Fervidicoccus fontis Kam940: one gene and its partner. Each later gene encodes a partner of the first gene's protein in a complex. Links are inferred from orthologs where the notes say so. Each region holds a gene or a part of one and is shown in the gene's direction. Other genes may lie near its edges.

Region 1 (3,595 bases):
TTTTAGCTTAACAGGTATTATTTTTTTAAGAGGTTCAGCTAATTGCTCTATAACTCTCGAGGGAACTACGCTTGCACCAACATGTTGCGTTATCTCTCCAGGCTCTCTTTTAGCGACACTTGTCCCTCTAATTTTATCAAGTAACGTTGTTTTTCCATGATCTACGTGACCCATTACAACGACAATAGGTTGCCTCAGTTTTTGCTCTTCGATTCTAGAAGTACCGCTCAATTTAATCACCAAAAATGTAATTGTTATTTGTTTTTAAAGACGAGTCATTATCTTATATTGTTGATTGGATAAATGTCTAATTCAAAATTATCTCTGAGCAAAAAGCTTATAAACATTTGCAATAGAGTAAAAGAAACTCAATTTCTTTTGTTGAAATAGAGAATTTAATTATTATGCTTTCAAAAAAGGTATAATTAAAATTTAATTATCCTTTTAATAATAATAAATTTAAACGCATTTAAATAATCTGCAAATCCGGCAATGAAAAAAGAGCTGGATGCGGAGGTAAATGAAGTAATGCCCGAATTTAAATTAGTAGTATCAGTTCCAAAGCACAATAATCAATCAATCAAAGTGAAAGTAGTTGGAGATGAAAAAATTCAGCTGAGCAAGGAGCAAAAAGAAGGAAGAAAACTTCCCATTGCTATTGTTTCACGCGCATTGGCTGATAAGCTTAACGTAAATGATGCCGTTCTCATGTTAAAGTTCTCGCAGGAAGGCGGAAAAGTAATTAAAATGCACTTTAAGACTACTATTGAAGACGGTTTAGATGAAAATACAGTAAAGATATCTTCAGACCTTTTAGGAGAAAAAATCGGAGAACTTCAGGCGGAAGCTATAGCTATGAAGTCAAAAGCATTTCAGCTAACTCTAGATGATTCAACGAGCAGAAGATTTGTAGGAATGAAGATAGGTGACGAAATAGACGCTGTAATTATAGATCTAAAAGGTAAACTAGTAGTGAAAGGGGGCTCGGATAACAGCGGTTTTCCCATGAGAAAGGATCTTCCTGGTGCAGTTAAGAAAAAGTTGCTACTTTCAGGGCCTCCTGGTTATCATCCTGAAAGAAATGGTGAAAAAAGAAGAAAAATGGTCAGAGGAAATACAATAGATGAAAGCTTTGTTCAAATAAATACTATTTTAGTGCAATAAATTATATCGTTAAAGTGATGTATTTTGGCTTATGAAAAAAAGGAACAACCTGAAGTAAATATTGGGACTGCAGGTCATGTAGACCATGGAAAGACTACTTTAGTTTATTCTCTCACTGGTATCTGGACTTCAAAACATAGTGAAGAGTTAAAGAGAGGAATGACAATAAAGCTTGGATATGCAGATGGGGGTATATATAGGTGTTCTAACTGTCCATTTCCAGAAGAGTACCAGCCCTTACCAGAATGCAAGGAATGTCCCTCAGGATCGGAGCCTGAGCTTTTAAGAAGAATATCTTATGTTGACGCGCCAGGACATGAAATACTTATGACTACCATGCTTTCTGGTGCTGCTATAATGGATGGAGCACTTTTAGTGATAGCAGCCAATGAAAAGTGTCCTCAACCGCAAACTTTTGAGCATTTTAAGGCTCTTGAAATAATCGGAATAAAAAATCTCATTATAGTTCAGAACAAAGTTGACGTAGTAAGCAGGGAAAGAGCTAGAGAAAGTTACAATGAAATTAAACGTCTCATAGAAGGCACATGGGCAGAAAATGCTCCTATTATACCTATTAGCGCTCTAAAAGGGGCTAATATTGATGTTCTTATGGCTGCAATACAAAAGTACATACCTACTCCGGAAAGAGATCTGACTAAGCCTCCTTTAATGCACATTGTTAGAAGCTTTGATGTAAATAAGCCTGGTACACCTCCTGAAAAACTTGCTGGTGGTGTGGTTGGAGGCACACTTTCGCAAGGAGAGCTTAAAATCGGCGATGAAATAGTAATTCTGCCAGGCATGAAAGTTAAAAAATCGGGCGGAAGAGAAGAATATCAGGCTATATATACTGAAGTTACTAGTTTAAGGTTCGGTGAAATTGAGGTTGAAAAAGCCCTTCCAGGCGGATTGCTCGCTGTAGGGACAAAGCTAGATCCATCTATTACTAAAAGAGATCAACTTATTGGAAACGTTCTTACAATTCCTAATAATAAACTTCCTATAATAGACCATATTGAAATGGAATATCATTTGCTCGAAAGAGTTGTAGGTGCAAAAGAATTCATCACAGCAAGACCTATTCAGGCAAAAGAAAGACTAATGATTACGATAGGGACTGCTCTAACTAAAGGAGTAGTTGAGAGAGTATCAAGCAATGTAATAGAAATTTCGCTTTCAAAGCCCATTGTTGGCATAAGCGGTAGCAGGGCTGTGTTCAGCAGAGAGATTAATGGGAAGTGGAGATTGGCAGGATGGGGGATCTTGAAGTTATAAAAAACATATATGTAGTGCTTGACACAAATTTCTTGTTTATGCATCTAAGAAAGTTTGATGTTTTCGAAGAGATCTCTTCTTTGATTAATTATAAACCGGAATTCATTTGCTTAGAAAGCGTTTTAAATGAATTAGAAAAATTGGAGAGGAAAAACAGAAAAAATGATAATGAAATAAAAAAACGAATTGGCTTGATTAAGGAAAAATGTGAACTTCAAAAGTCTAATTATTTTTCTGCTGATAAAGACATTTTAGAAATTGCTTTGAACTTAACCGAAAAGGGCATTGTAATTGTTGCTACAAATGACAGAGAATTGAGGAGAAAATTGAGACAGATCGGGATAAAAAGTATTTACTACAGAGAAAGTGAAAACTCCCTTGAAACAGATTTCGAATTCTGGCTATAATTTAACATAATACTTATAAAAGCTTTATATCAATAATATAAAACAACTTTTCAATATTTGTAGCAATGAGGTAATGAGTATATGTTTTTACGTTCTAGGGTAAAGGATATACTAAGGATTCCGCCGGAAAGGATGAATGAAGATTTGGACAAAGTCGCATCAGAAATACTGAATCAATATTACTCGGGATACTATGACGATGAGCTTGGAATTATTATTGGTGTCGAAAAGGCAAAGGTAGATCCATTTGGAAAAATTGTGCATGGAGATGGAGCATCTTATCATAATGTAGAAGCGTCAATAATTTCTATGAAGCCTTTAATGCATGAAGTAGTAGAGGGCTTTGTAACAGACGTTAAAGATTATGGATTATTCATTAGGATCGGTCCAATAGATGGATTTGTGCATAAATCGCAAATTTCTGACGAATACGTTGAATATGATAGCAGCAGGGAAGCATTTATTCTGAAAAACAGTAATAGAATCATTGAAAGAGGAGATATTGTTAGAGCAAGGATTATCGCATTAAGTTTTTCTACTGAAAAAAAAGAAATAAGGGTCCAATTAACTATGAGACAGCCCTACCTTGGTAAAACTGTAGAGGGATAAGCAATGTCTAAAAGGTTGAAATCTCCTTATAAGGCATGTATAAAGTGCAAGGCTCTTGTAGAACCAAATGTCGAAGTATGTCCTGTCTGCGGGTCTAAAGAATTTACTAATGATTGGGAAGGACTTGTAATTGTCCTAGA
Region 2 (2,969 bases), 350 kb from region 1 along the record:
GGAAAAATATATAAAAATTGAAAACCTTCATCCTTAGCAACGAAAAGTACATATTCATATTTATAATCCCGCGTTTGGAATAGATATTATAGTTAAAACGATATAAAGCTTTAATTTTATTTTGTATCGTAATTTCTTTGAATTTAAAAGAAAAAATTGAAGCAGATTACAGCCTCAAGATAAAAATGAATTTCAATACGATTGAGGGAGATAAAGAATTATGCCTGGAGATAAAAACGAGGATAGTATAAGCGAAATCAAGCATATTCATTTGCCTGAGTATGAAGAAATCTATAATAAAGTATATAGAAGAGTAGGGAAAATTATCGCGAAGCAAAAAACTCTTAAGACTTCATATGGAAGAGAAAATGCAATAGAGCTTCTCAATACTGCATATAATATAATAAAAGATAAAATCGAGGAATATGATAAACTTTACAAGCTTATTTCTAAGAACGAAAAGGTGAAAGGATATTTATTGATTGTTTTAGGAGAGGATGCTATAAATAAGTTAAAGAAAGCATCTTATCTCAAATATAAGCTCAGTCAAGTATACTCTCTAGCAAAAATAGAGATGCTTTCAAGCGATGATAGAGATCTTAGGAAAAAAGGAATAAGAGCGGCATCCCGTCTTATTTCTCTAGTTAAAAGGAACAAAAAGCTCCTTGAAGATATAATTAATATAAAAAAAGAGTTACAATTGATAGCAGATACTGGCGAGTTTCCACCTATAGTTATAGTTGGACCTCCCAATTCAGGAAAGAGTACATTAGTACAAAAAATCGCTGAGTCGAGAACTATTGTAGCTAGTTATCCATTTACTACAAAGGAAGTAGTGCCTGGAAGACTGAAAGCATCTCAATTAATAAATTTAACTGTATTAGACACTCCTGGAATCTTAAGGAAGAACTTCAGTGAAATGAATATAATAGAGAGAAGGGCTTTCGCTACTTTAAAAATATTCAATGGAGTTATCGTATTTGTCATGGATCCTTCTAAAGAAAGCACGATGAACTTAAAAGAGCAATTAGAACTAATCAAAATGTTCAGGGTAGAAGTGCTGAACGTAATAGTAGCAGTAAACAAGGTTGATCTCATAGAAAACTTTGAGAAAGATGTTATAAGAAGTGAACTTGAAAAAATAGGGGTATATGACATATTTTTTATAAGTGCTCTAAACAATATAAACATAGGAGAGTTAGTAGAATATTTAAAAGAAAAAGTATTGCAGAAAAGGTGAATAAAGAGCAATGGAAAATGTTGATGATAATTATTTTAAAAATTACCAGAACCTTTTAGAAAGACTTTACAAAAAAGTCCCTGCTCCAGCAAGTAGTGGCGAAAGGTTTGAACCACCTAAATTAATAGCGCATCAAATGGGCAATCAAACGGTAATAAGGAACTTCAGAGAAGTTGCAGATAAGTTGAGAAGAGAACCTGAACTTTTGGCAAGATACTTCTTAAAAGGATTGGCAACCTCCGGAAATTATGACAGAGAAAGTGGCACTTTGTTGCTTAACTCAAAGTTGAACGTTGAAACGCTGAATAATATACTTAACAAATTTATAGAATCATATGTAATTTGTCCGACATGTGGCAGGCCAGACACTGTTATAATAAAGAAAGGAAAAATATGGATTCTGAAATGCGAGGCTTGCGGTGCAGAGGGACCAGTAAAACCATTTTAATGGTGTTTAAAAAAGGTGGAATGCAAAGGATTTTCGCTTAAAGTTTTTTATAATGAGAGGAGAAAATTCGTTCTTGTTTGCGATTTCGAGTTGCTAGGAAAAAAATTTGTTGAAGGGCATTACATTCTTGATGTAAGCAGAGAATATTATGAGGGCGAATGCGCTAATGAAGAAGAAGTAGCTGTTCAAATAAAAGATGCTGATTACGTTTCTTTAATAGGAGATCAGTCTGTTAAATTAGGAATAAATGAAGGATTGGTACATAAAGATGCTATTGTAAAAGTTCAGGGAGTCCCATTTGCTATTTTCATAAATACCTTGACGTGATATTGTAGATAAAGAGCGAGGAAAATAATTATGAGAAAAATATGCCCTATATGTGGCAGAGAGGAATCTAAAAATCTCCCCTTTGTTGGAGGAATATGTGTTGAATGCTATTTGAATAAAAATCCTTTAGAAATAAAGGCTATTACATTAAATAAATGTAAGATATGCGGAAAAATTCGGTATAAAAACGATTGGATTTTCGCCAATGAAAACTTTTATTCCGAAATTTTTGCTAAGGAAGTAGAAAAAAACAATAAGAAAAAGTTTATTCAGTTTGGACTAGATCTTAAAGCAGTACCATATAAAGAGAAAGTTTTAGTTACAGTACAGAATGAAATAGGAAAATATGAAACTTATTTGGATCCTATCATAGATTATAAATTTACGATATGCCCTCAGTGTTTGGCAAGAAAAGCTGGAAGCTATGATTCAGTTATACAAATAAGGGGAACTAATAAGTTAGACTTTGAAGATAAAAAAATTATAATGAATTTAATCGAAAAATTGCCTTACGATCTTAAACAGCATATAGTTACAATAACTGAAAATAAAGATTGGATAGATGTTGAAATCGTCGGACATGAAAAGGCCAGACTTATAGCTTCATTTTTATCAGAGAAGCTTGGAGGAGAAACAAAGCAGACTTTTAAGCTTATTTCTACGAAAAAAGGCGAAAGAAATTCCAGGCTTACAATTTCGCTGAGAATAGACAAAAGAAGAGAAGTTGGCGAAATTGTAGAGCATCAAGGGTCACCTGCAGTAATTATTGAAAGAACAAGCAGGTTCTTAAAGCTATTTAAGCTGAAGGAAAGAAAGGAAATAAAACTTGACCTAAAAGAGATAAGGAAAAACGTGAAAACCTTTGAAGGGGAAATAAAGAGCGTAACTGTCCAAGCAGTTCTTCCAGACAGAGTTATAGTTATAGATGATAGCTACAACGTTGACAACATATCA

What was found.
Region 2: the proteins of FFONT_RS02180 (region 1) and FFONT_RS04060 are in contact, whole or in part, in a crystal structure (PDB 2QMU), measured with the Saccharolobus solfataricus proteins. The link is inferred for Fervidicoccus fontis Kam940 from one-to-one orthologs. Residues at the interface, in WP_009988771.1 of Saccharolobus solfataricus: Trp33, Pro65, Glu66, Gln148, Val151, Asp152, Val154, Ser155, Lys156, Ala159, Leu160, Tyr163, Arg164, Lys167, Ile180, Ile181, Pro182, Val183, Ser184, Leu186, His187, Ile189, Asn190, Asp192, Ser193; in WP_231918336.1 of Saccharolobus solfataricus: Met1, Leu2, Arg4, Leu5, Tyr6, Lys8, Leu9, Pro10, Ile106, Lys108, Lys109, Glu110, Lys111.

The regions. Positions count from the first base shown.
Region 1 is NC_017461.1:424,408-428,002, reverse strand. Bases 332-3,313 are described here. They hold FFONT_RS02180 (translation initiation factor IF-2 subunit gamma), read left to right. Parts: upstream 332-1,188; coding sequence 1,189-2,439; downstream 2,440-3,313. Other genes in these bases: FFONT_RS02170 (DNA-directed RNA polymerase), read left to right, coding at 2,928-3,313; FFONT_RS02175 (PIN domain-containing protein), read left to right, coding at 2,418-2,846; FFONT_RS02185 (30S ribosomal protein S6e), read left to right, coding at 529-1,164. Outside these bases: infB (translation initiation factor IF-2), read right to left, coding at 1-240; more of FFONT_RS02170, read left to right, coding at 3,314-3,455; transcription elongation factor subunit Spt4, read left to right, coding at 3,459-3,595. UniProt on the Methanocaldococcus jannaschii protein: eIF-2 functions in the early steps of protein synthesis by forming a ternary complex with GTP and initiator tRNA.
Region 2 is NC_017461.1:776,648-779,616, reverse strand. It holds FFONT_RS04060 (translation initiation factor IF-2 subunit beta), read left to right. Parts: upstream 1-1,250; coding sequence 1,251-1,688; downstream 1,689-2,969. Other genes in the region: FFONT_RS04050 (60S ribosomal export protein NMD3), read left to right, coding at 2,046-2,969; FFONT_RS04055 (DUF424 domain-containing protein), read left to right, coding at 1,704-2,015; FFONT_RS04065 (GTPase), read left to right, coding at 221-1,240. UniProt on the Methanocaldococcus jannaschii protein: eIF-2 functions in the early steps of protein synthesis by forming a ternary complex with GTP and initiator tRNA.